DNA from 3 places in the Shewanella sp. MR-4 genome. Region 3 is predicted to be linked to each of the others. Evidence: riboswitches for the same ligand, from Rfam matches in the RefSeq annotation. Region 3 holds a riboswitch; each other region holds the start of a gene.
What was found. Region 3 has a riboswitch for cyclic di-GMP ahead of SHEWMR4_RS17640 (hypothetical protein). Riboswitches for the same ligand answer to the same signal wherever they lie in the genome.

Region 1 (10,815 bases), 680 kb from region 3:
AAATCAGTTTAGCGAAGGTAAAAATACTGGTCAGGATGCCCGCTAATAGGCTCAGTAAAAATCCACCATTAATATGTTCAAACGCGCCTTTAATCCCCTGCGACTTAATCACGCCCCAAAGCGAAGGATTGATACGTTTAACGCTTTCGAGCAAGGTATCGAGAATACCGGTGATAAAGGCGATAGTGCCACCCGAAACCCCAGGCACCACATCGGCGGCCCCCATGGCCATTCCCTTAAAATAGGTCAGCAAATATTTCACTGTGAGTCCTTGTAGTTAAATCATTATGACGTGTCATTGATGACAAATTTGTCGTGATTATACGGTGTTAGCGTAAAAACCGCGAAATGAAGTTTACTTAATTCGGCCGACTGGCATTTAATGTTATCCCAATGTTACACTCATCCGACCAGAAAGAAACAGGCACGCCGCTAAGCATTAAAAATATCAGCGGCCCAAGACTAACACCTTAAGTTTGCACTCCGATGAAGGATAACCATGAGCCCTAACGCACAAACCCCAAACGCTAAGCCCAATAAGGTTCTCGCGCTCTACCATAAAACCCAAGGCTTACCCTTTGGCCAAAAAATCTTTTCCATCATGGTATCACGCATGGCGCCTTATTTTGGCACCATCAAACCACTGATCACTGAATTACGCCTTAACCGCTGCGCTTGCCTGATTAAAAAACGTCATGCCGTTCATAACCATATAAAAACCGTGCATGTTATCGCCATCTGTAACGGCTTAGAAATGGCGATGGGCGTGATGGCCGAAGCATCGATTCCAGCCCATCTGCGTTGGATCCCTAAGGGCATGAGCCTCGATTACACCGCCAAGGCGGGCAGTGATCTTTTATGTGTTGCCGAAGTCACGCCAGAGCAGTGGACGCCCGGCGATATGTTGGTGCCTGTAACCGCCTACGACACCCAAGGTGTTGTGGTCGTGAAGGGACATATCAAGTTATGGATTTCAGAAAAGCCACAGAAGTAAACCAAGCTTAATCATCAATCGAAATCACCACTTAGGTTGTCTTGCTCAACGCTTGCAGGCTGCTATGCTAAGCCAAACAACCTAAGATAGGGGATCGAAATGGATGAATTTTTACAGGCCGCCATTGATGAGGCAAAACAAGGATTAGCTGAAGGCGGGATCCCCATTGGCTCAGTATTAGTGATCGACGGAAAAATTGTCGCCCGCGGCCATAACAAACGCGTGCAACAAGGCAGCGCCGTGCTGCACGCCGAAATGGATTGCCTCGAAAATGCCGGCAGACTAACCGCCGCCGATTATCAAAAGGCCACACTTTATTCGACTCTCTCCCCCTGCGATATGTGTAGTGGGGCAATATTACTCTACGGCATCCCTAAGGTGGTGGTCGGTGAAAATGTCACCTTTCAAGGGCCTGAAGCCTATGTGCAGTCCCGCGGAGTTGAGGTGACAGTGGTAGACAATCACGAGTGCAAACAGTTAATGCGCGATTTTATCGCCGCCAAGCCACAGCTGTGGAACGAAGATATTGGCGAATAGCCAATATCTTTCAAAGCGGTTCACGCACCCAACGCTTTATGTCGTTGAGTGTTCTTTGGTTTGAGTGCCTGTTAAGCTAGCGCCTTGTATTATCAACTCAATCTCACCGAGCTGACTCGGTTAATTATCCCCAATAGCAAAAGGATGCCTGCTATCAAACCTATCACTCAAGCTGCCAAGGATCCTTGGGGAAATCCCGTCGATGCGACTCACACGCCCCATCAGCCTATCCCAACTGAACGTAATGCCAACCTCGATGCCATACGTGGGCTAGCGGTATTGGGGATATTTTTTATGAATATCTATTTTATGGGGATAAGCTTTTATGGCTATGCGCCCCATCAAATCCAATTACTCTCAGACCAAGTGCTCGAAGCCTTCAGCAATTTCTTTATTGAAGGGCGCTTTATCAGCTTGTTTTCCATCTTATTTGGCGTTGGGCTTTATATTCAGTACCAACGATTTAGCGATAAAGGCTTTGCGGCCTATTCGCTGCTGCGCTCACGCTTGAAATGGTTGATTGTCTTTGGCCTGATCCACGGCATCATTATATGGCCCGGTGATATTTTACTGACCTATGGGATCAGCGGCTTTTTAGCGCTCTGCTATCGAGATGCCAGCATCGCCGAGTTAAAACGTAAGGCCAATATTTTTATTTTCAGCTCGTTAGTGGTTATCTGCTTAATCAGCATCATGGGCAGTGACGAACTCTTTACCCGCGAATCGCCCTTATTCGCCGAGCAATACAGCGTTTGGACAGCAAGTTACCCTAACCAACTGCTGCTGCATGTCATGCAGGTCGGCTACATGGCGCTGGTCATTCCCTTCACGCTAATGTGGTTCACGGGTGGCTTGATGCTGCTCGGTATGGCGCTCTATCGCCAAGGTAGCTTCGAGCAGGGGTTTGAGCGAAACACCTTAATCAAGCTGGTTTTAGCCAGCTTAGTGCTCTCCGCCCTAGATACCCTGCTGGGATTAACTCAAAACCCGACATTGGTGATGTTTTCGGACATCATAGTCATGCTAAGTGCAATCCCGACTGCACTGATTTACATCCATATATTGGTTAAAATCTGCCAAAATCGCTCGACAGTGCTAAGGCCTTTGCAAAATGTCGGCAAACTCGCCTTTAGCCTGTATATATTGCAATCCATTGTCGGGGTGTTTATCTTTCGCCACTTTGCCCCCGAGTTACTATTAACGCTCGACAGGGGCGGTTATATGGCGATGGCGCTGGGTTACTCGCTGCTACAATTGCTACTGGCAAGCTTGTATTTACGCTACTTTCACCAAGGGCCACTCGAAAAACTCTGGCGCCAGCTCGCCTTTAAGTCCATCAACGCTAGTAGCCATTTGAACTCGAACAATGAACAACAAAAGAGCCAATAAAACGCCGTCCGCTCCAGTACATGAACGAAAAGCGACTCAAAGAAGAGTGACTCAATCTAGAACCACAAAATCAAGAGCCGCGCGATCACGTCAGAGTTCGATGCCTTTATTATTAGCACTGGTTTTTCTGGCGATGTTAATCGGCGCCGCTTGGTGGCATATGCTGCCCCTCGCGATTGTGGGTTTATATCTGCTGCTGAGTTTATCCACCTTTATCGCCTACGCCTTCGACAAATCGGCGGCGCGTAAAGGCCGCTGGCGCACCAAGGAAAGCACCCTGCATCTAATGTCTCTCCTCGGTGGTTGGCCCGGCGCACTGTTTGCCCAGCAGCTACTACGGCATAAATCGGTCAAAGCCGCCTTTCGCCAACTGTTTTGGCTCACGGTCGTGACCAACTTAGCCCTGCTGGGTTATGGGATCCAAACGGGCTTCATGGATAGATTGATTTAACCGTCACGCTAATTCGTTTCTATTTCAATCAATTGCTCGATAGCTTTTAACGCTTGCATGGCAGCACCTGTGTCGCCGCGCAGCTGCGCCGACACTATGGCGCCTTCCTTCAATAGGCATAGGGTATCGACAAGATAAGCCGCTTTTGCCTCGGACAAGCCCAAGGCCGCCACTTGCTGACCCATTAAATCTGCCACCCGCTGTTTATGCTCGGCGCACAAACGATGCACGGGATGGCTGGCATCGGTAAATTCGGCACTCGCATTGATAAAAAAACAGCCCCGAAACTCACACAGCTGCGGCACTCTTTGATTAAACCAGTCATCGAGCGCCATAAATAACGCGCGGATCCCCGCCTTACCCGTCTCGGCCGCCTGCACTCGCTCGCTTAACCATTGATAAAACACGTGGTCGCGGTACAGCACCACTGCTTCGACCAACTCATCCTTACTGGCAAAATGATGGTACAAGGTTTTTTTGGCAATCGCCGACTCCTGCAAAATCTGGTTAATGCCTACCCCATGTACGCTCTGAAAATAAAACAGTTTAAATGCCGTGCTGATGAGCTGTTGACGTTTATCTAAGGGCATATCTGACAACACTTCGGGTTGCGGCATATCGCCTTCCTCTGCAATTAGGATTTAAACGTATCTTCTCACAGGTAGACAACTCAGTCTACTCATGCAATGATACTAGGTAGACAGACTGGTCTACCCATTAAAGATTCAACACAATTAAGTGCAACGCGGCCACTGGGATAGAGTCAACGGGCAACTCAACACTGCCCTCCCAAAGCCGCAGCCATTGATATTCACCATATAAACCATAGCCCTTGCGCGATAGCCAAGTTGGGTTCAAAGGACAGATAATGAAAGTGATAAGCCAACAGCAATTAAAACCGGCACTGCTCGCAGGCATAGGTGCAATGTTATGTATCAGTGCCTTAGCAAGCTTAGAGCAAATGAGTTCGCACCTGTTGTGGCTGATGGCACCCTTTGGCGCCACTATGGTGATTTTATTTGCCCTTCCCGATAGCCCATTGGCGCAGCCAAGAAACATTGTCTGCGGCCACCTACTCACTAGTCTGATGGGACTTATCATCCTCCACAGTGTGGGCGTCACGCCGCTGAGCTTAGGATTGGCCGTAGGGGCGGGAATCGCATTGATGATGCTGACCCACACAGTGCATCCTCCTGCAGGAGCAAACCCGCTAGTTATTATGCTGACCGCGCAAGAGTGGGACTTTTTATATTCGCCGGTCGCCAGTGGTCTAGTGCTGATCCTATCCTTTGGCTGGCTGTATCATAATCTGCTGTGTCGACGCCCCTATCCGCAGAAATGGTTTTAAGCTGCGTCAAAACACTAAAACCTTAACGTGTTAACACATTCAGGCGTGAAGTGGCTAAAAAAGAGAATAAAGAAGAGGATAAAAATAAAGGGCAAGTTGATTGCCCTTTATCAAAACTGCTCACTTTAAACTTAAAACCAGCTGAGGGCGATACTGATAATCCCCCCGGTGATCAGCAACTGCATTAAACAGAACCCCATGATATCCCTCGCCTTTAATCCGGCGATTGCCAGCACTGGCAGCGCCCAGAAAGGCTGAATAAGATTGGTCCACGCATCACCCCAAGCCACTGCCATAGCAACACGTGCTACATCGGCGCCCAAGGCTTCGGCGGCGGGTAACATAATTGGCGCCTGCACCGCCCATTGTCCGCCCCCCGAAGGCACGAAAATATTCACAATCCCTGCACTGATAAAGCTCCAAAATGGTAGACTTTCGGCACTGGCGATGGCCACAAAACCTTCGGAAATACTCTGGGCTAACCCCGATTGCACCATCACCGCCATAATCCCAGCGTAAAAAGGAAACTGGATGACGATACCCGCGCCGCCTTTAATGGCCTCGTTGAGACTCAGTAATAAACTGCGTGGCGTTTGATGTAGCACTATGGCGAGGAATAAAAATAAGAAGTTGACTAGGTTAAGGTTTAAGCTGCCGCCCTGCACCGCAAAGTAATAGCCTAAGTAAACGAGTCCCGCGCCGCCGACACTCCAACCGAGCAAGCGACTGTTTTCTAATTTATCCGCAGGGCGAGTCGTATTGGCCGTTAACTGTACCGCTTTATCGTCTGCGCCCCCATCCTCCAGCGCCTTAGGATCAACATAAATGCAGTCTTTATCTTCTGGCAACATAAAGCGGTTCACCAGTGGCATCACCACAAACAAAATCAGTACTAACAGCAGGTTAAAGCTAGCGAAGATGGTCTCGCTGGTGGGGATAATACCGATTTGTGATTCTGAGAAATGCCCAGCAGTGGCAATAGTTAACGGAATCGAGCCCGCTAAGCCGCCATGCCAAACCACAAATCCCGAGTAAGCACTGGCGACCAATAAACGGTAATCCACACGCACTTTACGCGCTAAGGCCTTAGCGAATAAGGCGCCGACCACTAAGCCAAATCCCCAGTTAATCCAACTGGCGGCGAGGGAAACCAAGGTCACTAAGATAATGGCCTGAGGCGCCGACTTGGCAAATCCTGCGATGCCATCGAGTAATTTCTTAATCGGTGGCGAGCTGGCGAGCATAAATCCCGCCACCAGCACTAATAGCATCTGCATCGAAAAACTCAGCAGCGCCCAAAAGCCATCGCCCCAGTAATTGATGACTTCGAGTGGGGTTTTCTGCTCGGCTACCACGGCCGAAATCAGCACCACTAAGGTTAAGAGCAAGACAAAGATATAAGGATCGGGTAAATATCGGTCGACGAGCTTGACCAGAGGTTTTGCCGCTTTGGTTAACATAAGACTGTCCTTGTTTATTCTTCTTATCTGTTTTTATTGAGTTTTTGTAGAGTCTAATGTCACAGGTTAAGCGATCTCTAAAACGGGATAAAGCCTTTAACCATTTTAAAAAAGTGAGAAAATGTAACGCGAATCATCCAACACCGCGCCCAACCGAGGCGCTAGCCACTTCGGCTAAAAAACTGATAACATGACCAAAATTGACTGAGGTGCTCCTTAAAATGAAAATGTTACTTGCCGTTGTTGTGATTGCTGGGGTGATTTTTTACTTCTTTACCTCGATGAATAACCAAAAAGCGGCCCAAGAAAATATCCGTTTAGGTAATGAGTTTTTAGCGCAAAACAAAACCCAAGAAGGAGTGAAAACCACCGCCTCTGGATTGCAATATCAAGTGTTAAAGCAAGGCACTGGCACTGTTCATCCTAAGGCGAGTGATACAGTGACTGTGCATTACCACGGCACCTTAATTGATGGCACAGTGTTCGATAGCTCGGTAGAGCGCGGCGAACCCATTGCCTTCCCATTAAATCGTGTTATTCCAGGTTGGACTGAAGGCGTGCAACTGATGGTCGAGGGCGACAAGTATCGCTTCTTTATTCCTAGCGAACTGGCCTATGGCAACCGCAGTACTGGTAAAATTGGCGGCGGTTCAGTACTGATTTTTGATGTTGAGCTGCTGAAGGTAAATTAATTTCAATATTAAAAACAAAGCCATGCACTGCATGGCTTTGTTCTATTTAGGCGCTCTATCTATCCTTTACGGGCACGTTGCTGCACCAATATCAGTCCAAACGGACGCGACACCGGGAACATCTCCCTTAGTCCAGTATTTGGCCTGCCACTGACGACCGTTGTAGTTAGTAGTTGCACCACCGCTGTAGGCAACACCCGCATCCCAACCCAGCTCGACCTGACTCAACAATTGCCATTGGTCAGCCGTTCTTGAAGGTGTGTCACCTTGAGTCCAGTATTTCGCCTTCCAAACCAGCTGGTTATAACTCACTGTATCACCCGTGTTGTAAATGCTTGTCGTATTCCACGCCGGATAATTGGCCGCATTAGGGTCAGTGGCATCACATTGACCACCCGTTGCCTTAGGCGTCACGGTTAAAGTCAATGCGGCACTAGCATCTAAGGAGCCATCGGAGACTAATACACTCAAACTGTATTGGGTAGATTGAGTAACAGCTGGCGCCGTCACCACCAGTGTGGCACTGTTTTGTCCACTCGCCGCCACGCCGCTTGGCACTGTCCATGCGTAGGTAAGACTGTCGCCATCGGCGTCGGTCGCCGTCGCGTTGATACTGACTGATTGCCCCGCTTCAACCGTCACACTCGCTGGCACAGTCACTACAGGCGCTTGGTTTACGGTCTCGGCCTTATGGGTGAGAGTCACTGTATCGGTTGAGGATAAGCCTTCAGGATCGGTAACTCGAAGGCTAAACACATACACCACATCCGACGCCGTCGCGCTCAGCTGCACCACAGCATTGGCCATATCCGCATTAGTGATACTCAAGCTTGGGCCCGAGACTTGACTCCATTGATAACTTAAAGCTGCGTTTTCAGGATCCCGCGACGCGCTGCCGTTTAGCGTCACATCCAACGTGCCCGTTACGGTGACATCCGTCCCCGCATTGGCAATCGGCGCTTTATTCGCTGGTGGCGTTGTGCCCTCTCCATGACCTAGACCTTCGTGCATGGCATTGAGAATGTCACCATTATCGGCATCAATTTCCCAGGCGAACAGACCACCGAGCTGATTGGCCAGCACGTATTGGCCCTTGGCTTTAACAGAACGAGCATCGTCGAAGGTAATTAAATCACCCGTTGATGCATTAAAGACAGATGGTGCTTCGGCAGTTTCATCATAGGCATAGCTCCAGCCTGCGCCCATATAATCCTTGGCGATCTGGCGATAATCCACCACGCCCGCTTCCCAAGTGCCCTTCACTTTGCCCGTTGCAGTGCCCGTGAAAGGATTGTTACCGCTATAGCCATTCACCCCAGTCCAGCCGCGGCCGTACATAGCAGCACCGACCACAATCTTACCCGGAGTCACCCCTTGAGAGAGCAGGGCTTTTACGCCTTTGTCCGTGGTGTAACGGGTATTAGGATCCCAGCTCGCCTCATAGAGATTGGTTTGATGCCCAAGCTCTGTATTGGTCCAGCCGCCATTAAAGTCGTAACTCATCAGGAAGATGTAATCCATATATTGCTGCGCCGCCTGATAATCGACCTTAGCAATCTTATCGCCGCCCGCACTGATGGCCGACGTTAGCTCATAGGTGCGTCCGGTTTCGGCGCTGAGTTCATCGAGCATCGCCCGCAATTCACGCATCAGAGTGACATAGGTTTCTCCGTCATTGGCATTACCTAAGCTTGGGTTAGCACCACTGCCGCCGGGAAATTCCCAGTCGATATCAACACCATCAAAGAATTTCCAAGTTTGTAAAAACTCCTTCACCGAGGCCACAAAGGTGTCACGCTTGGTTTTATCCCCTAAAAAGTAGAAGGGATCCGAGAGCGTCCAGCCGCCAACGGAGGGGAGGATCTTCAGATCGGGATAGGCTTGTTTTAACGCCATCAATTGGCCGAAGTTGCCTTTGTAAGGGTCGGAATAATCACTCACACCCGCCTGCGGCTTTTGAATCGCAGCCCAAGGGTCATGAATTGCAACTTTAAAATCGGCACGGCCAGCACAGGCACGTTGCAATGCCTCAAAGCTGCCTTCGATTTCTTTTAGGCTGTCGTTGATGCCATTGCCGCCACATATAGGAGTAAAGCCATATAAAATGTGGGTTAAGTTTTGTGCTGGCACCATATCGACGGGGAACTTACGGCCATAAACTCCCCACTCCACAAAATAACCCCCGACTACTTTGCCGGATTTATTCGCATAGGGACGATTGTTTTCTTTCAAAGGCGCATTCAGTGGCGCTAAGTGACTACCATCAGTATCTGCCACGAGGATTTGTTTAGCATCACTCGCCGTACAACCGTCACTGTTACACAATTGCACTTGCATTTGATAACGGCCGCCCTTGTTCACCTTAAAATTAGCGACCCCATTGGCGCTGGCGGGTCCTTCCCAAACCAGATTGCCATCGAGCAACACTTGGGCTTTGTTGCCAATATCGCCATTATTCAGGTTCCAATTTACCGACACGTCGGCAGCATCCTTAACCGTCACTAACTGGTTATAGGCTGAGGCGGCTTGATTCACCTCGATAATAGCAAACTTGGTTTCTCCCCAACCTAAGGTAGGTTTTCCTGGGAGCGCGGCAAATGCTTGAAAACTGGCGACGGATGCCAGCACCGAAGCCACCAGCATCGCAGTGGTGGAGATTTGAGTCTTAAACATGAAAATTCCCTATTGAGTAAGTTATGCATCAATAAGGCAAACAAAGCATAGACAGGATACAACACTCTTAAAACCATGTGCGTACAACGGCAACATGAAGAACAACCTGCGGTATCCCCGCTATCATAGGTACAAACGACCCTTAGACCGGAGGCTTTGCGTCCCAATCTTTCAATTGGTTTGCCTTTCACAATAATGACAACGTTGTCATTACGTTATTTAGCATATGTCGCAACCCAACCAAATTGCAACCAAATATTAACAGCTAGGCTGTTATACCGATTGCTATCGCCGTATCATTCGTAAAAATAGGCACATAAATTCATTATAAAATGATATTAAATCATTGTGTTTAAATAAAATTATATGAAAACCGCCTCTCATCATCGGCTGTTGGCGTTAGCTGGATAGCGCACAGAAAAATAAGTCGAAAGTATTAATATCGACACGGAATAGGGTGCGGTATAAGGAGTGCGAATAAAAATACGGCCATTGAATCGGTGCGCTTCAATACAGAAGCACTCTTACCCAATGACCGCATGATTTTTATCTTTATTTTGTGACCACATAATAGCTGAGGTTGAATTGTGGTCGAACTTATGACGCCTCAACCTCGGCTTATTCTAACTTAGCCGAATGCCGCTAAGCAGCGCTCTTCGAGTAATCCCTTGCCAAGATCACCGACAAACCTCGGCAAACCAAGGTTTCCATATCATCGACACGATTAATCTTCATTTCGGCTAACGGTGCACTTAGGGCCATGCGTCTTAAACTATCGAGACAACCCTTGTAGTAAGGCGCGCTGTTCATCATGCCGCCCGCTAACCAAATCCGATTTGGATTAAACAGATTGACCGCCCACGCTAGCCCCATCCCCAGATAAGTGCCGGCGAGATATAAATCATCGGCGGTAGAAATCTTGCGGCTGCGGATAGAATCGCCACTGGCGAGTTGTTCGAGACTAAATTCCCCCGATTCTGTCATCACTCGGCAATGTCCTAGCTCCCCCGCAACCCCAGTCGCGCCAGTAAAAGCCTTGCCGCTCAACGCGATCGACATGCCAATCCCAGTGCCACACATGACTAACAACTCACAGGCATATTTTTCGTCACAGGTTGCCTGCATACCAGCGTCGATATCATTGCAGATAAACTTAAGTTCCCCTTGGGTTTTCAAGGTTTCAAAGCTTAGCCCATTGAGACCGGGCAAAGACTTACAGGAGACCAAACGATTCTGTTGTACGAGTCCAGGTACAGCAATCGCTAAATGGT
Region 2 (10,815 bases), 400 kb from region 3:
AGCGATTCGACGGGGGACGGGATTGCGCTAAAGCGGATTAACGCGACTCACAATCCGCTTATTCCCCTGTTAACCGATTACAGCTCAGTCCAAGCCATATTCCAAGAGCCGCCGACACCCGGTTCAAACCCGGTTGCAGTTGGCGACCATTGCATGCAATAACCACTGTAAGGCCAAGGTTTACATTGATAGACCTTGCCAGTTTTAGGTTGCAGCACTTTAGTACCCGCCACATAGTTTTTAATGCCCTCGGGGAAGACATAATCGGCATCCGGCGCTGTGGCTTGATCTTTTAAGAACAGATCGAAGTTTTGCTGGATAACCTCACCTTGCTTCGGCTCGCCCTTCACTTGTAAGTGATAATGGCCAGCCTTAGGCGCGACGACATCAAGCACTAGACTCGCGCTAGTATTATTAACCACTTGTGTGACATATCCAGCTGCCGTGCCATCGTGGCTAAATAGGTAAGCCGAGACCTGCATATCCGCATTAGTGCTGACATCGAAGCTGACCTTTGCGGCACCATCGACAATAGTGTAATCATCGGCCAGTGACGTGACATCGAGCTGATTGCCCGGCGCAGGCGCAATATCAAAGCTCACTTCCACTCGCTCTAGGCCCGAATTAGGCGCGGCATAAATCTCATTTTTACCGTAAACGGGCGAGATCACCCCAGAGGGATTCTTCTGCCCCGCCTTAAGTTGTGGCTGCTGGGCATTAATGGCACTGGCTAACAGGAATGGCCAATTTTGCTTGGCACCTTGAGTAGTGTCGGCAATGGTTATCTGAGTCTGCTTGGCAGTTTGCTCGCCATTAGCATCAAACACCCGCGTCATCACCTTATCACCCGCCTTAAGATCAAGTGACGGATTGATATCGCCAATATCGGTCCACTCGCCCGGCACCACAACACCAGAGCTAAAGTTCACATCGATAGCATTATAGAAACTGTTGGTGGTATCACCGACTTCCCACACGGCCAAAATCACGTGATAACCGCTTCTGTCTTCAGGCACATAACAGTTATGTGTCACTAACTTAGGCGGCTGAACCATACCTCCGTCGACCACACAGAAGGGAGCTAAGTCAAAGCTTGCACGGCTCAAGGCTTGGTTTTGATCCCAGCCTTGACGAGTTAAATAGTAACGCCAATTGCGGGTCACATGGTTAGCGGTGAACTGCCAGCTAAAGTCATTCCAACCCGACTTAATGTCATGCTTAGACCAACGACTTGGGCTCTGTTCATCCAAGGGAGAAAACGCTGCGTTGGCTGCGCTGGCAATTTTGCCGTCGGCAGGGCCTGACTCAGGAAAACCTGATGGACCTTCAACACTTTGCGGTTCCCATTGAACGGCGCCGCAGTTTAAATTGCTGCCAGTTTTACAGGCGTATGAGCGTGATTCTGGTGAAACCACATAACCGTGGGCCGACGCCGTTTGGCTAACTAGCGCACTCGTAGCGCTTAGGGCCAAGGCAATTAGGCTTAAACGAGCCAGTTGTGGGTGTTTGTGGTTAGCATTTGTGATTGATGTAAAAGCAGTTAGATGTGCCACTTTATTGTACTCCGTAGGGCGCCTTTCTCGACGAGATTGGCATAGGTATAAAAGTGGTATTTAGGCAAAACAGCATTAAGCAAAGCCGTTTATTTTTCAAAGAATTGAAAGCATCAGCTCAATTCTGAGGCAACCCCGCTATCTTAGTTTCAACATCCCTTTACAACCTTAGACCGGAGGCTTTGCGTCCTAATTTTTCAATTAGTTTGCCAAATACGGTGGATCTCCATTGAAGTTAACAGTATGTAACTTAAACGTTGAGACCCGGCTAATCTAACAACAAAAGACAGCGTTGTCAAAATTTAAGTTATTACAATTCAAAGCGTTACAAAACGATAAGCGGTATTTTATTGGCGCCTGTCAGATTATTTGCCCTCTGACTCGATGAGTTTAATCTTGAAACCCTGTTTCACTTGGGTATAATGCCCACCTCGCTTCGGGGGAGTAGCTAACTGGATTTCGAGCCATCGATATTCAGGGTGAACATCAACATACTTGGCCGCATGCCATGGTGTTCACAGCAAATCATCGATTTGTCCTGCAAGACCTGAGCACAGTAACCGCACCTAGGGGTGGACGGTCTATTGTGCTTATGTCAAAAACCACCCCTAAAAGGATCACACTTGGAAGCGTTACTCGCCTCAACCTTTACGGTTGCCATCGCCGAGATTGGCGATAAGACCCAACTGCTTGCCCTATTACTCGCTGCAAGATTTAAAAATAAAACTGCGATTATCTTGGGGATTTTACTCTCAACCCTGTTTAACCATTTTGCCGCCGCCTGGCTTGGCCAATGGGCGATTAACTGGGTGAGCCCAGATGTAGCACGCTACTTGGTTGCCGCCTCCTTCTTTGCGATTGCACTCTGGGTACTGATCCCCGATAAAGTGGACGCCGAAGAGAGCCGTTTCTATAAGATGGGACCCTTTGTTGCGACCTTTATTCTGTTCTTTATCGCCGAAATGGGCGACAAAACCCAAATCGCAACTGTCGTTTTAGCCGCTAAATACGATGCCTTAGCCATGGTGGTTGCAGGTACTACTTTGGGTATGTTGCTAGCGAACGTCCCAGTGGTTATTGCGGGACATTTTAGTGCCGAAAAATTACCAATGAAGTGGATCCACAGGGGCTGCGCAATTTTGTTTGCCCTGCTCGGCGTAGCAACCTTAATGGTTAACTGATTGATAAAATGAAGATAAACAAAAAGGCCAGTGATAACACTGGCCTTTTTTATGGGGTTAACGAATTAACTTATAACCCGAGTGCAGTTTGGATACGTTGACCGTAATCAGCATCGGCTTTGTGGAAATGTGCCAGCATACGTTGCTGTACCTCTACACTTGCCTGACGCAGTGAGCCAGAAATCGTTTCCACTAAGCGTGCCTTCTCGGCTTCGCTGAAGATGCGATACAAATTACCCGCCTGAGTGTAATCATCCTGATTGTAACGGCTGTAACGCGCCGCTTCGCCATCTAAACGCAGTGGTGGCTCGGCAAAGTTTGCCGGTTCAACTAAAGCACCCGCAGTGCTGTTTGGACCATAGTTAGCCGCGGCATCGCCACCGGTTTGACTACCGTGGTATGGGCATTGTGTTCCCGCCATGGCACCCGCACGTTGGTGATGGTTGGCTTTAGTCGCATGTGGGCAGTTGACTGGTAACTGGTTGTAGTTCGCCCCAATTCGGTAACGCTGCGCATCGGCATAGGCGAATAAACGCGCCTGCAACATCTTGTCGGGCGATGCGCCCACACCTGGTACTAAGTTGCTCGGTGCTAATGCCACTTGCTCGACTTCGGCAAAGTAGTTTTGCGGTAAACGATTCAGCTCTAACACACCAATTTCAATTAACGGGTAATCGCCATGTGGCCACACCTTAGTTAAATCGAATGGGTTGATATGGTAAGTGTTGGCATCGGCCTCAGGCATAATCTGTACGTTCACCGTCCAACGAGGGAAGTTACCGTCGGTCACAGCTACCACCATATCGCGCTGGGATGAGTCAGGGTCGATACCCTTTAACTTATCGGCTTGCTCATTGGTTAAGTTCACCACGCCTTGCTGCGATTTGAAGTGGAACTTCACCCAGAAACGCTCACCTTTAGCATTCCAGAACGAGAAAGTATGCGAACCATAACCATGCATTTGGCGGTAGTTTGCCGGAATACCACGGTCAGACATCAGAATCGTCACTTGGTGCATGGCTTCAGGGTTTAATGACCAGAAGTCCCACATAGCTTGTGGATCTTTCAAATTCGTCAATGGGTTACGCTTTTGGGTATGGATAAAGTCTGGGAACTTAATACCATCACGCAGGAAGAAGGTCGGCGTGTTGTTACCCACGATATCGTGGTTACCACGGGCGGTATAGAAGCGCAGACCAAAACCACGGGGATCGCGCTCGGCATCGGCAGAGCCCATTTCACCACCCACGGTAGAGAAGCGCACGAAGGTCTCAGTTTGCTTACCCACACCGTTAAAGTGGTCGGCGATGGTGTATTCGCTTAAGTCTTTAGTCAGGGTGAAAGTACCGTATACGCCAGTCCCTTTCGCATGCACAACACGCTCAGGAATACGCTCACGGTTAAAGTGGGCAAGCTTTTCAATTAAATGCCAATCTTGCAGTAGTAAGGGACCACGCTCACCCGCTGACAATGAGTTTTGATCGTCAGCAATTGGAGAACCGCTTTGGCTTGTTAAATACTGTTGACTCATATCTTGCTCCTCATTCTTGATTGGTGTTAACCCAAGATTCAATTAAATCGTAAATGGTGGCCATGGCTTATCTCCTTGGCAGGGCGACGTGTTGTCGATGGAGTTAGAATAGATAAGAGTGGCAATCAGATAAAGCGATTAATATAGATTCAAGCAATCTACTTTGAAGATTAAAAATCAACACAATGATGACTGCCGCCGTTTAAGCGCAGGCAGTGTTCATTGTTGAGCATAGGAGGACAAAGCACTGTTTAGTGGGATCCACAAGGGTGCCGAAGAGACGAGTTTCAGCATTGAGGACTTAAATTAAGGATGAATAATATGAGCACATTGGCAAATTTTTGAATCGAAACACCTCATCAATCTTGCTTTTGACTCAACTGCTCCCGATAAATGACGACCAAATAATAGGCATCGATTAACACAATAAAAAAGTTAACCGCCGCAACAGGATAAGCCTGTATTGCCATGCCATAAGCCACAAAGAGTAACGCCCCGAGCAAATTCAACCAGCGTAACTTTTTGATATTCGACATCATCAAAGAGATGGCCACCACTACTGACGCCAAGTAACCAACCCATTCCCAAATCATTGCACTATCCATATCACGTCCTTATTTTTCGATTGATACAACAGAAACAGGTTGGTTGAGCCCGATTAGCGTTTAACGACTGCCGCCGTCATCCGTGAAATACAGGTCAGCTCCCCTGCACTATTATGGATTAAGATTTCCCACACCGAACTGCGCTTCCCCAAATGAATGGGTTTTGCCGTCGCGGTCAGTACGCCATTACGCGAAGCGCGTAAATGGTTAGCGTTAATCTCTTGTCCAACACAATAATATTGCTCAAAATCCACCGCAAAGTTTGCGGCATAACTGGCCACAGTTTCGGCCAGCGCCACGTTCGCACCGCCATGGACAATGCCTAAGGGATTATGTACGGCTGGCGTGGCAGGCATAGTTGCCTTCATGTAGTCATCACCAATCTCACTGATCTCAATCCCTAGGGTCTGCATCAAGGTGCCTTTGCCCCCCATGCCAGCATCTAAACGCGCACAATCCTCTAAGGTGACAGGTCTAAACCAAATACTCATTTCAACATCCTAGTAAAGAAAACCAGCTAGCAGTTTACTAAGAAGTGACTGAAGTTCAACACATAAGCATTGGCTTAATCTGTGTAAAACGGCAAGGTGATGCTACGCCTAAGTTAACCAATGCTTTGTGACAGCAAAACGACTAAACCAGACTAAGAATACTCCCCACAGGATCACCACACTCGGCATAATGAGGGCATCGCTGCCTAGTACCGCAGCCGCCTGCTGAATACCAAATACATAGCTCATTTGCAGCAATACTGCGACTAAGGATGCAACTAACACTTTATAGGAAAAGGCTTTTTTAATAAGTAACAACAGACAACCAATCACCCCAGAAACCACAGCAAATCCAAAAATAAGATCGACCCAAGCAGGTGTTGATTCATAGAGCTTTATTTGATCTGGGCTCATCTGCGCCATGGCTTCAGGCGTCATGGTCATTTGGATAATAAACGCCAATAAGCCCATGATGTTCCATAGCAAACTGACAAATGAGACAAAATAAAACCACAGTGGCGCTTTCGCTACGCCGATTGCATGGTAGGAGCCAGTCGCTGCCATTTCTGCTCTCCGAGTGTTCAAGGTACAAACTTTCACAACAACAGTGCCATAAAAAAGGGATGGTAAAACCATCCCTTAGCTCTGAGTTTAGCTCACAAACTCAGTTGTGAGCTTGCAATCACTCGATTAACGTCGACGGCGTTGTAAGCCGAATAGGGATAGCAAGGCTAGACCCAAGTATCCTAACGCGCCACCATCATCCTTTGGTTTTGGCTCAGGTTTTGGTGGCTCAACAGGCGCTGGGTAGCTAAGTGCGACAATAACGGGATCGTGGTCAGACGCTGAGAAAGCATTCTCAGATTTGGCCAGTTCACCAGAGAATTTTTTGCCGTATTCGAACAGGTTAGATTCCACCGAGTTGATATGCCAATCTTCGATATCCACTAAACGCTTGGCAAGACTGGTGTTTGCTAAGGCATGGTCGAGGTTACCTAACTCACCGTTGTAGCTGTATGAGTAAGTTCCAGCGCCGTGGGCCTGAGTATTGAGGTTGATTAGGCCATAGCCCTTCTCAATCTTGCTACCTTGGCGCTCAAACACTTTGCCATCTAAGGTGGTCCATGAGGCGGTCATGATATCGCGCTCAGACTTGCTCGCATCGTAATCGGTCAATACGCGGATAGGATCTTCCATGCCGTAGGCATTCATATCGCCAATCACCAGCAGATCGCCTTTAACGTCTTTTAAGGCTTCGCCGAGCACTTTAGCAGCCGATACGCGGAAGGCATTACACTTGCCCTGTTGATCGGCCGGATCGACTGACTCTTCGAAGTTGACCCAATCTTCTAAACAGCCTGAACCTTTTGATTTCAGATGGTTAACAACAACTGTTAAGTTCTGTTCATGGATCTTAAAGGTTTGCGCTAGGCTGTGACGTTGGTAAGCATCGTTACCTGGGTTAGTCTCAGTCTTGCCATCTTTAACACGAGTCACACTGCCAGCGGTCGCGTGCTGCTCTGGAGTATCAATCGCACGAGCCGCACCCGCAAGGCTCACTTTACCCGCGCGGTAAAGCATACCTACAGTAATGGCATCACTACCGAAGTACTTACCGTCGTATTTATCTTCGTCGGTGATTTCAACGAAGCTGTAAGCATTTTCAGCGGTTTGCTTCTCGTTTAAGGCATCGACTAAGTTCTTAATCGCGCTCTTTTCACCAAAACCGTTGTTAGCGATTTCCATTAAACCGACGATATCGGCGTTCATGGCGGTAATGGCGCTGACGATTTTCGCACGTTGCAGCAGCATTTCTTCTTCGGTCAAGGCGCCGCGGTTACTGCCCGATGGGTTAGTATCACCACCAACAACATCGTTAAAGAAGTTCAGCACGTTAAAGCTGGCGACACGGATATCGCCCTTAGTGGCCACACTTGGTGCGTCGGTTCTATCATCACCACGGATAAAGTCACCAGCGGTGATAGTGTTGGTCGCCACTAAACGGTAAGCACCGTAGCTGTAACCAATCACACCTTCGAGGTTGGTCAACTGGTCACCCACACGGATATAACCTGTTTCGACGTTAAAGTCAGGGAAGTAAGGAATAACACCATCGGCTGGCTTGTAGTCAGATTCGATAAACAACTGATTTTCAAGGTTAGATTTAACTAAAGCCGTCGCCTCTGGTGACAGTGCTGGATACAGCTGAGTTGGCTTCATCAACGGCGCCTTGTAGGACACCAGCATATTATTACGACGGCCAGCATAATCGTAACTGAAGGTACGGCTGATCTTCAGATCGCTGCCCGCATCCAGTTTCACGTTCATGCCTTCGTAGCGCTCTAATGCCTGCGCTAAAGTTTCGCCATCGGCCACATAGAATGGCGCCGCAGCAGGGACTTCGCCCTTAGCACCGACTTCGAATTTCTTGTCAGTTTTGATATCTATTTGGGTTAGGCCGAAGTATTCCTTCACCTTACCTTGGACGCAGACTTCAACGCCGGGTTGAATCGCTTCTGGTGGATTCTCACCTAAAAACACGAACACGCCATCGGAAGTGTATGGCGAGTTATCGCCCTTCACTTCTTGGAGATAGAAACCTTTGAATAAGCTCTCGCCACGGGCAGTCACCACACCGCGAACCGTCACTTCGCTTTCAGACTCGAATGCACCTTCAGGCACATAAGGGCTAGATTCACCCGCGCCTTGGACTTGATAAATCGGAACGATTTTCGCGCCGCTGCAGCTAAAGACTGGTGTTTCAGGCTCAGTTGGGGTTTCTAGCGAACCCAAACCAGTAAATGTATCTTTAGGTAATTGTTCCCACTGGGCAGGATTAAAGACAGTGTTGGCGACTAATGCATCGAGTTTACGCTTGAGAGTGACATCCAGCCCCCAACCTGTCGGCGTTGGCACGTCACCGATAATATCGACCACTGCGCCATCTTTAACTAAGGCAACCGCATCGCCACCGTTAAAACTTAAAGAACCCGAAAAACTGTCGACACCTTGAGGAAGGGTAATGACTGCACTTGAGTTTAAAATGACTTTTGTCGATTTTGGCGCAATACTTTGTCCATCTAATACCTGCATATCAAGCGCATCAGTTGCGCCATCTTTATAACGAACGAGTTTATAACCCGAAAGATCAATTGCCGTATCACCGCTGTTATATAATTCGATAGCTTTGTTGTTTGAGCTACCTTCAACATATTCAGTGATCATCACATCAGCACTTGCCATCATTGGCAAAGCTGCGGCTACAGCTAAAGAAATAGCCGTTAACTTATTAACATTATCCATATCAACAACCCCATTATTATAATATTGCCGCTAATTTTTATTAACGTGCGGGCGGATTATTCCAGAGTTGAATAGCTAAAAAAAGAGGGGGAGATCTCACTATGCACGCATAAGATATTGATGGAAATGAAATTTTATGAACTCAACTGTCTTGAATCCAGAACAGTGATATAACACAAAAGTATTAAGCAGTAAGAAAACAATAAGTAAGATAAAGACATCACAACGACATATCACATTAAAGACGAGCAAATAACAATCAAAAAATAAATATGATATTTTGATGATATTTTTAGGTATGACATTCTGAATAAAATATTGCTTTTGGGTAATTTAAATAATGTCGATTTATTTATAACTTAATTATTTGATCATTATTTTGAAATATTTTTTGCAGTAAGAACAATGCGCATCCTCTACGCTTAAAACACAGTCTCAATTTAAAAACCCCGACATTTGGGGAGCTGGAGGCTGATGTAAAACAACTAAGTGATTGTAGCTTCGCCTTATCTTTATCGCCCACCACGATTTACCGTCACATATACCGCAAAAAAAATACCGCCCTAAGCGGGCGGTATTCTATAAATGCAATAACTTAGCGCTGGTTAAGCCGCCATCACTAAAAATTACTTTTTAGCAGGCTCAGCTGCAGCTGGTGCCGCTTGCGCTTTCTCAATTGATTTCAGTTCAACTTCAAAAATCAGGGTTGAGTTTGGTGGGATAGTACCAGTATCGCGCTCACCGTAAGCTAAGTTTGAAGGGATCACAAACTTGTACTTAGCGCCAACAGGCATTAACTGTACGCCTTCGGTCCAACCTGGAATAACGCGGTTCAATGGGAACTTAGCGGTTTGACCACGCTTGTATGAGCTATCAAACTCAGTACCGTCAAGCAGAGTACCTACGTAATCCACTTCCACTGTATCTTCAGCCGCTGGCTTTTCACCAGAACCTGGCGTTAATACTTCGTATTGCAGGCCCGATTCAGTGGTCACAACGCCTGGCTTAGCTTTGTTTTCCTCGAGGAACTTTTTACCTTCCTCGATGTTTTTAGCAGCAATGGCTGTCGCTTGTTCTTGACGTTTGTCGTTTAACTTTTTATCTAAACCTTGAAGAATGGTTTGCATTTCTTCTTCGGTTAATTTCAGTTGATCATTCAGACCGTTAGTAAAACCAGTCACGATCAGCGTACGGTCAACTGGCAGGCCTAATTCTTCTTGCTCTTTGATATGGCCAGACATATAACGACCGATTGAAGCGCCAACACTGTAGGCTTCTTTTTGTGCTTCAGTCGTTAATTCAACATTTGTGCTTGCATTTGTTGCTTTTTCTTCTTGATTACAAGCAGATAGGCCAATAACAGCCAATGCAACTAACGATAATTTATAAATCGATTTCATTAAAGCTTCCTCAGCATCCTCAAGCGGTTACAATAACCTAAGCGCGACAACTGTATACTAGTTATCTGGGTTATACCAACTAGATTCTGTTATGTGTTAACTGTGATTAATCTCACTCTACCCGAGTAGAGACACCAACTTTAGGAGCAAGTTCATGAAGAAAACCCTACTGCTGGTATTTTGCACAATTTTTTTAGTGGCATGTCAGCCAAAAGCCGATGATATTCGTGTACTTTCACAGGAACCATCATACAGCGCGAGCCTCTCTAGCGACGGCAATATCGCCATTGTCGCCACCCAAAGCCAAGGGGTGCAATGTTGGGACTTAACCACCCACAGCCTCAAGTACCAATGGGTGCATGGCGACCTGAATACTGGCGTCACCGCAACCGCCATTTCCCCTAATGGCCAGTTCGCCGCATCGTTAAGCCGCGATTCAGTTGCCCTATGGACAATAGCCGACGGCAAATCCAGTGGATGGTGGTCACTCCCCGCCTCGGGTGAGAGTGTCGCCGTGGCCAATAATGGCGCCCTGCTCATTGGCTTAAACGATGGCAGCGTGATGTCTCTCAATGCAGCCAAAACCGCACTGATTAAATTTTTAGGACATAAAGAGCGAGTCAATACGGTCGCACTTTCCGCCGATGGTCGCATTGCCCTCTCAGGCTCCAACGACATGCAGGCTATCCTGTGGCAGGCGCAAACTGGGCAGCCTATCCACACTTGGGATATCGGTAGTCGAGTGACTAAG
Region 3 (10,815 bases):
CGCTGACCTTAGCGATGTCGTTGGCATTTGGTGGGGCTGCTATCGCACAAGAGCAAGTCACGGGTAATCAATTTTGGTGGCCTGAACAGCTAAATTTAAGCCCGTTACGTCAAAATGCAGTTGAATCAAATCCTTATGGTAGCGACTACCACTACGCTGAAGCTTTTAAATCCTTAGATCTCGACGCCGTTAAAAAAGACATCAAAGCCCTGATGACTGAGTCTCAGGATTGGTGGCCAGCGGACTACGGTCATTATGGTCCTTTCTTTATTCGTATGGCGTGGCACAGCGCGGGTGTTTATCGGATTTTTGATGGCCGTGGTGGTGCCGCCGGTGGTCAGCAACGTTTCGAGCCATTAAACAGCTGGCCAGATAACGTGAACTTAGATAAGGCGCGTCGCCTGCTGTGGCCTATCAAACAAAAATACGGCAGCAAAATTTCGTGGGGCGACTTAATGGTGTTCACGGGTAACGTGGCGCTGGAGTCTATGGGCTTTAAAACCTTTGGTTTTGCCGGTGGTCGTGTCGACGACTGGGAAGCGGAACAGGTGAACTGGGGTTCAGAAAAAGCCTGGCTCGATAGCAAACGCCGCAATGAAAAGGGCGAACTGGCTAAGCCGATGGGCGCGACCCAAATGGGCTTAATTTACGTTAACCCAGAAGGCCCTAATGGTGTGCCAGATCCATTAGCCTCGGCGAAGGAAATTCGTGACACCTTTGGCCGTATGGCGATGAATGATGAAGAAACCGTTGCGTTGATCGCGGGTGGTCACACCTTTGGTAAGGCGCACGGCGCGCATGATCCCTCTAAATGTGTCGGTGCCGATCCCGCCGCCTCTGGTGTTGAGGCACAAGGTTTAGGCTGGAAAAACAAATGCGGCAAAGGCCACTCGGAAGACACTGTTACCAGTGGTTTAGAAGGGGCTTGGTCATCCAACCCAACCAAATGGACCATGGAATACTTAACTTGGCTGTATACCTTTGATTGGGTACAAACCAAGAGCCCAGCGGGCCATATTCAGTGGATACCTGCCGACGGTAAGGCCGCCAATCTGATCCCCGATGCGCATATTGCGGATAAGCGCCATGCGCCTATGATGTTCACCAGTGATATCGCGCTGAAGGAAGATCCTATTTACCGCGAGATCACGACCCGTTTCCTTAAAAATCCACAGGAGTTTGAGCTGGCCTTCGCTAAGGCATGGTTTAAGTTAACTCACCGCGATATGGGACCTAAGGCAAGATACTTAGGTGCCGATGTGCCAGCGGAAATGTTGATTTGGCAGGATCCAATTCCCGCCCTTGACCACCTTGTAATTGATAACGCCGATATCAAAGCCTTAGGTAACAAAATCTTGGCTTCTGGCTTAACGGTTCCCGAATTGGTGAGAACGGCATGGGCTTCGGCCAGCAGCTTCCGGGGTACCGATATGCGTGGTGGTGCAAACGGCGCGCGTATTCGTTTAGAGCCTATGATGAATTGGCAGGCGAACAATCCTAAAGAGTTAGCTAAGGTGCTGGCTAAATTGGAAAAAGTCCAAAAAGACTTCAACGGCTCACTGAAAGGTGGCAAGAAGGTTTCGCTGGCCGATGTGATTGTGCTCGGTGGTAGCGTGGCGGTAGAAAAGGCTGCGAAAGAGGCGGGTGTGGCTGTTTCTGTACCATTCACTCCAGGACGTATGGATGCGACTCAGGCACAAACCGATGTGTCATCCTTCGCGGTTCTTGAGCCAACGGCCGATGGTTTCCGTAACTACTACTCGAAGGACAGCAGCCATTCTCCCGCCGAGATGCTGATTGAACGTGCGAACATGCTTAATCTGACCGTACCGGAAATGACTGTACTGGTAGGTGGTCTGCGCGCCTTAGATGCCAACAGCGCTGGCGTGAAACACGGGGTGTTTACCGACAAACCTGGCACCTTAAGCAATGACTTCTTCGTTAACTTGCTCGATATGTCGACCAAGTGGAGCAAGTCAGAGAAGCAAGAAGGTATCTACGAAGGGCAAGATCGTAAGAGCGGTAAACTGAAATGGACCGCGACTCCCGTCGATTTAGTCTTCGGTTCGCACTCTGAATTGCGCGCCGTGTCTGAAGTGTACGGCGCCCAAGATGGACAAGACAGATTCGTGCAGGACTTTATCAAAGCCTGGAATAAGGTGATGAACGCCGATCGCTTCGATATCTAAGCGCCATTGACTCTGGGTTTTATCACCCGTGAGTTCAGCTCTCATAAGTCCATCCGTGCCCTGTGCATGGGTGGACTTTTCTCTTTCTATCCTCATTTAACTTGAAATGAGTTTTCGCTGAAGGCTTCGCTTGTTGGCCTTAGGCGTTTCCTTATGCCGCTTTGCCAAGTAGTATCGGGGGAAATCTCTTTGTAGCGAAACGAATATGCTCTCAACATCTCGCCTCTATTTAGCAAGGCCGCAGCGCCGCTCACGTAAGCCCTTTAATATGGGGATGCGGCAACAGGGTTTTACCGGTGTTCAAGTCTTGTTGATGATACTGGTGACCATAGTGCTTACCGTGGGGATTACCTTTTTTGTGGTTCGCAGTTATATCTTCCCTAAGCCGTTGACGCCTGTGAGTTTATCAACCAAAGAAGAGGCAAAGCTTGAGGATAAACTGAGTCAGCTAGGTTGGCAGCCAGAGCGCAAGGCCTCGGCTCATACCAAGGATTCGGCTCAGTCGTCCTCGAGTGACGATTTACAACCTGAGCCCTATCGCGAGCGGCCTGAAGATAGGCAAGTGAGTTTTAGCGAGCGCGAAGTCAATGCCATCATTGGCCGTAATCCCGACTTTGCACAGCGTATTGCCATTGATTTTTCAGATAATTTAGCCAGTGCCAAAATCCTAGTGCCGATCCCTCGGGACTTTCCTGTGATGGCGGGGGAGATTTTACGGGTGAATGCCGGACTCGATATCCATCTCGATGCTAATCGCCGCCCGAGTGTGTCTTTGGTGGGCGTTAGCTTGATGGGCGTGCCTATTCCTAATGCTTGGCTAGGCAATATGAAGAATGTCAATCTTGTCAGTGAGTTCGGCGACAGAGGCTTTTGGAATGCCTTTGCCGACGGCGTCGAAGATATTCAAATTCGCGAGGGCGAGTTGTATATCAAATTACGCCCCTGATCCCTGTTTGTATCTGCCCTTTGCATAAAGTCGAAGAGACAAAAACGATAACAGCTTGTTAGACTTGGATAAAAATCACCCCAAAGGACGTACTCAATGCAGCATCACACCACAGACTCTCAGGCGATAGCCGTTAAGGGATTACGCTACGGTCGCGGTAATGAACTGTTAGTGGTTGAAGATTGGCAGCTAATGCCTGCGCAGCATTGGGCGATTTTTGCGACCGACAGTTATAGCGGTTCATTGCTTGGGCGGATATTGGCTGGGGATATTGAGCCAGATGCGGGGCAAATTACGGGGCTGCCCGCGCGAATTGGCTGGGTGTCTCTCGGTTTGCAACAGGCGCTGCTGGAGCGGGAATTAGAAAAGGACGAACTCGATTACGGCTCGACGGTCGAGTCATTGGTGCAGGAATGCTGCCTAAATGATGCACACTTGGCGGCCATTTTACTGAAAGTTGAATTAACCCATTTAAAGCATCGTGGATTTCGGCAGTTATCGACCGGTGAAACCCGGCGGGTGATGTTAGCGCGGGCGCTGGCAACTGAGCCCAACTTGCTGATTTTAGATGACCCTTATGCAGGGCTGGATATCGAGCATCAACTCAGCCTGTCGCAGTTGCTGGTGGAGGTTGCCGAACATACGCAGCTGCTAATCATTACCTCACGCCAAGAAGAATTACCGCCCTGTATTAGCCATGTGGCGCTGTTTAATAGCGATATGCTCAAATCGGGTCAGCATGTGCATCAACTGAGCGCGCCCATGTCGATTGAGCAGTGGCATACACATCCTGTGATGGCGCAGCTTAATGCGCTTTCGGCCAGCCGCAGCGCCGAACTCTTGGCATTGATGGCGCGTCAACGCCACAATGCCGAGGCGTTCGACCCGATAGTCGACATTAAAAACGGCAAGGTCGAATATGTGAGCGGCTTGATTTTTAAAGGGGTGAATTGGCGGATTAGCGCGGGCCAGCATTGGCAAGTGCGAGGGCCCAATGGTTGTGGCAAGAGTACTCTGCTCGGACTGATTTTGGGCGACCATCCCCAGTGTTACAGCAATGACATTACCCTCTTTGGCCGACCCCGTGGTAGCGGCGAGAGTATTTGGCAGATTAAGCAACGGATTGGCATAGTATCGTCGGCATTGCATTTACAGTATCGCGTCAGTTGCTCGGCGCTCGATGTCTTATTGTCGGGTTTTTACGATTCCATCGGCCTGTATCACAAGCCCACTAAACCCCAATTGGATCTGGCCAAGGAATGGTTGGCGATTTTGCACATGAGTGAGTTTGCTAGCACGGGCTTTAAAAAACTGGATTACGGTCAACAGCGGCTATTGCTCATAGGCAGAGCCTTGATTAAACAGCCGTTATTATTGATTTTGGATGAGCCTTATCAAGGGCTCGACTTTATCAATCGCACCTTAGTGATGCGGGCTTTGGATATGATTGCCGAGCATCATCTAAGCCAATTGTTGTATGTCTCCCACCATAGGGAAGATGCCTTGCCTGCCATCAAAAACTTTGTCGATTTTATCAAGCAGGATGAAGGTTATTCGGTGGAGGTGAGTCGCAGTCCTGATTAGGGGGCTTAATCCCTGTTAGATGCGGATGATTAACAGCGGCTGGTTGCCATAAGCGTTAGTTATTCAACCGCTTAACGTCGAATAAATTTAATACTAAAGTTTGACGCCTTCATTTTTATCTATCATCTTATAGTAGGATTTTAAGCTTGGCTTATTTTCCTACGTCAACTGACGAACAGGCACACCCGTTGTGAAACGGGGTCGCAAAGCTTCGGATCTTATTGTACAGGCTGTTATTAAGATGGCTGAGTTGCCGAATCAGGTGAAAAACCTTGGCGATATGCAAACCCAATGCATGCGCTAACGGGATATGGATATTTGTTTTTTACCTTTCGGAGAATATATGAAATTTAAATCAACACTCGTAGCGTTAGCTACTTTAGTATTTGCTGGCTCAGTTAATGCCTCTGTTACCTATGATGAAAATGGTGTTGGGTTTGTGGGCAAAGGGGATATTCAATCGCTATTTGATTGGAATAATAGTCAATTACAGGACAATGCAAAATTTTTGCATTTTCAATTTATTACAACTGGCACTGTGACATGGAGATGTAAGAAAGCACATGCTAATGAGAATGCTGATGGCGAAGGCTTGTATGTGACTATGAGCAGTCAAACAACAATGCTCGGAGCGAATGCTTCAGTTGAGGCTCGTAAAAATGCACCTGCAAAAATCACTGGTTTCTATCTTAATGGAATTGACGGCTCATTGAGTGGAGAAACCTTAGGCGATCAGGATTGTTCTACTGTAGGTAAAGTTACTCCTAGCGGTAAAAAAGTTGAGAATGCTGTTGAGTATGTCTATGTTGAGAATTCGGCAAAATTCGAAGGTCTTGAAAGTCCATTATTGCAAGTTAGTTTCAGCCCATCTGACGAAATAGGTGCTGAGTGGTTTGATTTACCAGTCACTGAATAGGCAAGCTAGAGTCAGTTTATCTTCTATTGTAGTGGCTCATTAACCACAATCGAATTCGGAGTCTCGTTGTTAGGGACTCCTTATCATCAATACCAGCTCTTGTTGCTTTGTTCGATTGTTAGGACGGTATTCGATCCTAGATCACTCATTCTTCCTCAGTTTGTTCTTGCGATACTAATGAGTAAGGCCGCGCGATGGCGTGACGGATATCATTCAATGAAAACACCTTCGAGAAGCGCCCAAAGGTTTTGCCATAAAACACGGTTTCGACCACTGGTAGGCTAAAGACATGGTAGCTGGCGGCAATCTCGCCTTGAGCCTCACAGTCGATATACGCCAGCGCCATTTGGGGAAACTCCCTTGCAAGCATATCCGTAATCTGAGGCTTCAGTGCCTGACACACACCACAGCTTGGCGCGCCAAAGAGCAAAACTACCGCATGGTGTTGATTCAACAGTGAGTCGAGCATGGCTCGAGATTCAATTTGATGTACGGCTGGATGGCTCATTTACTCACTCTCTGACGTTTTTTTAATGCTGCAATTTTTTAACATTTAACCAGCGTTAGGGATGATAAACATCCCCATTTATCACTTAGTTAAACCTCAAGAAATAGGTGCTGTATTTTATTTAATACATTGTTTTACAAGTAGCATTTTGTAGCAAATGCCCTTATCGAATTGACGCCTTATGCACTAACGGCAATCATTCGCGATGTTGTAATTATGTTGCATTTAATGGCAGTTAATCGTGGATAAAAGGGAAGATAATGCTTACACACAATAAAGTCGCCGTGATGGTGGCGACCGCTTTATACGTTGGAAGCGGTATTGCTTCAACAAGCGCACTTAATACGGTCGAACCGTCTTCAGCATGGGGACCCGCACCTGCGGATTACGCGCCCAAACCATTAGCGGAAGACACTTTTACTTGGGAAAACCAAGTCAATAAAACAATTAAAAAACAACATGCAGTCTTCAATGCTGAAGCCGATATTCAAGGTGTTCACAAGTATATAGTACAACTTAGTGATGCTCCTATTTCGACCTATCAGGGTGGTGTCGGTCAGTTGGCCGCGACACAAACTACGGTTGCTAAGGCACGAAATACCAAAGCACCGCTCAACTTAAACCAGCCCCAGCTCAAAGCCTATAACAACTATCTGGCAGAAAAACGTGCTGCTGTTGTCTCACAAGCGCAAACATTACAGGGACTCGATTTAAAAGTCGGTCGTGAGTTTTCGGTTGCGCTTAACGGTTTTGTCACTGAAATGACGCAGGAGCAGGCGGCCAAACTGGCGAAGGTGCCCGGCGTTAAACGCATTACCCGTGAAAAAATCTACGAGCTTAAAACCTTTAGCACGCCAGACCAAACGGGGGCGACGAGTGTATGGAGCAACAGTGCGCTCAATAGCTCCAATATGGGTGAAGGTATGGTTGTCGGTGTTATCGATACCGGTATTAATGCCGACCATCCTTCATTTGCAGCCGTAGGTGGCGATGGTTACAAACATACCAACCCGCTCAATGGCAAATACTTAGGTGATTGTGCGGCTTCACCTGAGTACTGTAACGATAAGTTGATCGGGATTTATTCCTATCCAGAAATTACTAAGGCGTATACCGATCCGGTATTTAGCGAGACCCGTCCCGCAATCGGTTTGGATTATAACAGCCATGGTTCTCACGTCGCTGGTACTATTGCGGGTAACGTGATCAAAGACTTACCTCATACCATTACCGAATACACTCCAGACGGCAAAGGGATAGAAACGGGGTTAGTGTTACCGCAAGTGTCAGGTATGGCTCCCCACGCCAATATCATCGCCTATCAAGTCTGCTGGCCAGGTGGTTCGGGAGATCCTTATGCAGGTTGTCCAACGTCGGCCATCGTGGCGGCAATTGAACAATCTGCTATCGATAATGTTGACGTTATCAATGCTTCACTCGGTGGATTAGAAGAAGACCCATGGTCAGAGCCAATGGAACAAGCCTTCTTGAATGCGGCGGCATCGGGCGTATTTGTGGCCGTGGCTGCGGGTAACTCAGGTCCTGAGTTAATGACGGCCGACCATTCATCACCTTGGGTAACCACAGTAGCTGCTCATACTGCCGATCAAATTGTGACCTTCAAGGCTAATGGTGTAGAGAATCTGTCTGGCGGAGCAACCACAGCACCGATGAACATTATTGGTTCGACCAAAAACTTTCAGTCGGTGACAGGGTTAGTGGTAGATGCCAAAAACTTCAAAAACCCGAATGAGACTATCACTTCAAACATTAAGAACTGTGATAAGCCTTTCCCTGCTGGCACTTTCGATCTGGCTGATAATCCTGCGACTACCGATATCGATGAAAGTCAGCAAGATGTGATAGTGCTTTGTTCTCGTAGCTCTTTGCCCCTATTGAACAAGGCGGCCAACGTGCAGGCGGGTGGCGGCGAAGGTATTGTTATTGCTAGCCTTTCGCCAACTCAAGATAACAATCTTCCTGGCGTGCCTTATGCTATCCCTGGGACGTTAGTTAAGTACAGCGATGGTAATTTGCTGCGTACTTGGTTGGCCTCGGGTGCGGGTCATATGGCGACGCTAACGGCGGGCGGTGCTGAATTGAGTGCTGTTGATAAAGAGCGGGTGGCGAACTTCTCTGGCCGTGGCCCTTCTTATTTTGGTATCGATACCTTGCTTGTCGACATCGCTGCACCGGGAGTCGATATTTTTGCTCCTGCATCGGATGACCAACCATTCACCAAAAATCCGGTCACTGGACAATGGGCGACCTTATCCGGCACTTCAATGGCGAGTCCACATGTTGCGGGCGCAGCCACGATATTGCGCCAATCTCATCCTGACTGGACGCCAATGCAGGTGCAATCAGCCTTGATGATGACGGCATCCAATACGTTAACGAATGCGAGTTTTTTGGATAACTATTCAGACTACGGTGATGTATCTGCTCTACAGGATGCGGGCGCGGGTCGCATGCATGTAGAGTTAGCGGATAAAGTGGGCTTACTCCTCGATGAGTCAATGGACAACATGGCTGCAGCCAACCCCAATTTAGGCGGTCGTCCTAAGAATCTGAACACTGCGTATATGGTTGACACTAACTGTCCTAACGAGTGCTCATTTGTACGTACTTTTACCGCGACAGAGGATGGCCACTGGACCGTTGATAGCGAAACTTGGATGGGGAACTTCGATATTAGCGTTCAGCCAACAAGTTTTAGCATAAAGGCCGGAGAAACCCAGTCTTTAGTTATTAAAGCTAAGAACAAAAAGAACGTATCAGGTGCTATCTATTTGGATTACACGGGTAGTCAAGGGCAAGTGAGATTGGTCTCTGATAATCCAAACTCACCTGTGTTGGAACTTCCCGTGTGGACCTATGAAGGTGATTCAGGCTTACCGAATTACGTAAAAATTAATGCTCACCGTAAGTCGGCAACCTTGAATGTTGGTCCCTTTAATACCGCAGAAATTACTGATTTTACTGCGCGTAGTTATGGTTTAGCGAAGGGAGACGATAAGACCATTCACACCTATATAGATACAACCGGTGGCGATCCCTTCGACACTGTTGAAGTCGATGGTGTGCAAGTGAACCCCAACCATATCGAGTGGACCGAGGTGCCAGAAGGCACTAAGTTGCTTGCGGGTAGTGTTGTTGGTAATGATTATGGCCGAGTATTGGTCTTTATGGGGCAAGACTCAGACGGCGATGGTGTTCCATCAATGGATGAAACCTTATGTATGTCAACCAACTACAGCATTGCTAACTTCTGTACTATCAGTAACCCTCAGGCTGGACGTTATTTTACTGTCTATATGAACTTGGCGAGCCTCTCGTACGGGCAAGTGGACCAAGGTCGCGATATCAGTATCTCGACCGCTCTGGTAACTGGGGATGAGGGTAACTTAACGGTAAAAGCGCCTGCGCAGATCCCTGGTTACTCTGAGTATAAGCTCGAGTTAGCTTATCAACTGCCAGAAATGGAAGTTGGCAATACCTACTTCGGTGGTTTTGACATAGGTTCTAATGCCAATGATGCGGGTAACTTAGGTTTTGTGCCTGTGATTGTTAACCAAATCGATAAGGATGTGACCTTTACTGCGAGCCGTGAAACGGCAATTCCTGGTGAAGTGATTGAGTTCCAAGTCAATGTGATTGCCAACAATGAAGAGCAGGCCCGAGATTTTGCTTTGAACGCATCATTCCCTGATGCCATTCAAATTATCCCTGACAGCGTAGTCGCCTCACATGCAACGCCTGGTACGCCTGTATTAGAAAATAATGCCCTCAGCCTCACTGGCGTGCAGGAAACGACAAAAGACGTTGTGCGTAACTATAAGATCACTAACAACCAAAACGATCCTATGTGCTCATTGACGGCGGCTAAATCACCTTATCCTGGTTACCTTGAATTGAAGGAAAACCTTGGTTGGAAAACGCTAGAAGGTGTTGAAGGGGCTTACTATAACGAGTTCCAGTATAAGCTAAAGGACTTGATGAATAGTGAAGCGGATATTAGTTTCCCATTCTTTAACAAGTACTTTGTGGATACGATTAAACTCAACCCTGCAGGTTTAGTGACATTCAACACCGCACGTCGTACACCCGTGTCGCACGTTGAATTTCCATCCGGCACGCTTGGATTGTTACCTATGCCAGAATTTATTGTTGCACCATTCTGGACTGGGGATAACCGCATTCCAAAACGTTTCGACGCTGGTTATGGTCAATATCACCTTAACGCGGGTATCACCCCTACCTATACCATTGCTCGTGATTGGTTAGTGTTGGAGTGGGATAACGTTGAACGTGCGAATACTCCTGGCCAATTGGTTGATTTTGAAATGTTCTTACGTATGAACATCAACTATGAACCAGGTAACTATGAGATGTTGTTTGCCTATGACAATCTTCAAATGGTGGATGATAAGGGGTCTATCGGCTTCAAAGCGGCCGATGGTCGGATCATTGTCGATGGCGATACTCCGATGGATCTCAACCTAGGTGATTCGGTGGCATACAATAATTTAGGGTCAGTACTGAGCAATAAGTTTGTGGTTTGTATGGACTATACCGGTCCAGAAGAATCACAGTTTAACCTGCAGTTTAAGGCCTATGTATCTGAAAAAGCAGCGGGAACGACTCAAACTCTCAAAGTTGAAAACCACTT

Region 1: linked by a shared signal. The riboswitch ahead of SHEWMR4_RS14720 (glycosyl hydrolase family 18 protein) and the one ahead of SHEWMR4_RS17640 (hypothetical protein) in region 3 are both predicted to bind cyclic di-GMP.
Region 2: linked by a shared signal. The riboswitch ahead of gbpA (N-acetylglucosamine-binding protein GbpA) and the one ahead of SHEWMR4_RS17640 (hypothetical protein) in region 3 are both predicted to bind cyclic di-GMP.

The regions. Positions count from the first base shown of each region.
Region 1 covers NC_008321.1:3,347,639-3,358,453, forward strand. Annotated here, with positions in the region: gene SHEWMR4_RS14675 (DUF368 domain-containing protein) at 1-262, opposite strand, end outside; gene SHEWMR4_RS14680 (hotdog fold domain-containing protein) at 500-994, shown strand; gene SHEWMR4_RS14685 (nucleoside deaminase) at 1,094-1,531, shown strand; gene SHEWMR4_RS14690 (DUF418 domain-containing protein) at 1,676-2,920, shown strand; gene SHEWMR4_RS14695 (DUF1294 domain-containing protein) at 3,021-3,371, shown strand; gene SHEWMR4_RS14700 (TetR/AcrR family transcriptional regulator) at 3,380-3,988, opposite strand; gene SHEWMR4_RS14705 (HPP family protein) at 4,240-4,719, shown strand; gene SHEWMR4_RS14710 (short-chain fatty acid transporter) at 4,851-6,179, opposite strand; gene SHEWMR4_RS14715 (FKBP-type peptidyl-prolyl cis-trans isomerase) at 6,401-6,871, shown strand; gene SHEWMR4_RS14720 (glycosyl hydrolase family 18 protein) at 6,938-9,544, opposite strand; cyclic di-GMP riboswitch class I at 9,652-9,739, opposite strand; gene SHEWMR4_RS14725 (ROK family protein) at 10,187-10,815, opposite strand, start outside.
Region 2 covers NC_008321.1:3,619,854-3,630,668, forward strand. Annotated here, with positions in the region: gene gbpA (N-acetylglucosamine-binding protein GbpA) at 78-1,553, opposite strand; cyclic di-GMP riboswitch class I at 1,679-1,774, opposite strand; gene SHEWMR4_RS15890 (TMEM165/GDT1 family protein) at 2,177-2,734, shown strand; gene katB (catalase KatB) at 2,805-4,265, opposite strand; gene SHEWMR4_RS15900 (YgjV family protein) at 4,625-4,870, opposite strand; gene SHEWMR4_RS15905 (PaaI family thioesterase) at 4,924-5,361, opposite strand; gene SHEWMR4_RS15910 (hypothetical protein) at 5,470-5,925, opposite strand; gene exeM (extracellular exonuclease ExeM) at 6,052-8,664, opposite strand; gene fkpA (FKBP-type peptidyl-prolyl cis-trans isomerase) at 9,291-10,064, opposite strand; gene SHEWMR4_RS15925 (WD40 repeat domain-containing protein) at 10,219-10,815, shown strand, end outside.
Region 3 covers NC_008321.1:4,023,490-4,034,304, reverse strand. Annotated here, with positions in the region: gene katG (catalase/peroxidase HPI) at 1-2,189, shown strand, start outside; gene SHEWMR4_RS17650 (hypothetical protein) at 2,395-3,135, shown strand; gene SHEWMR4_RS17645 (ATP-binding cassette domain-containing protein) at 3,232-4,719, shown strand; cyclic di-GMP riboswitch class I at 4,888-4,977, shown strand; gene SHEWMR4_RS17640 (hypothetical protein) at 5,063-5,635, shown strand; gene SHEWMR4_RS17635 (thioredoxin family protein) at 5,781-6,143, opposite strand; gene SHEWMR4_RS21215 (S8 family peptidase) at 6,404-10,815, shown strand, end outside.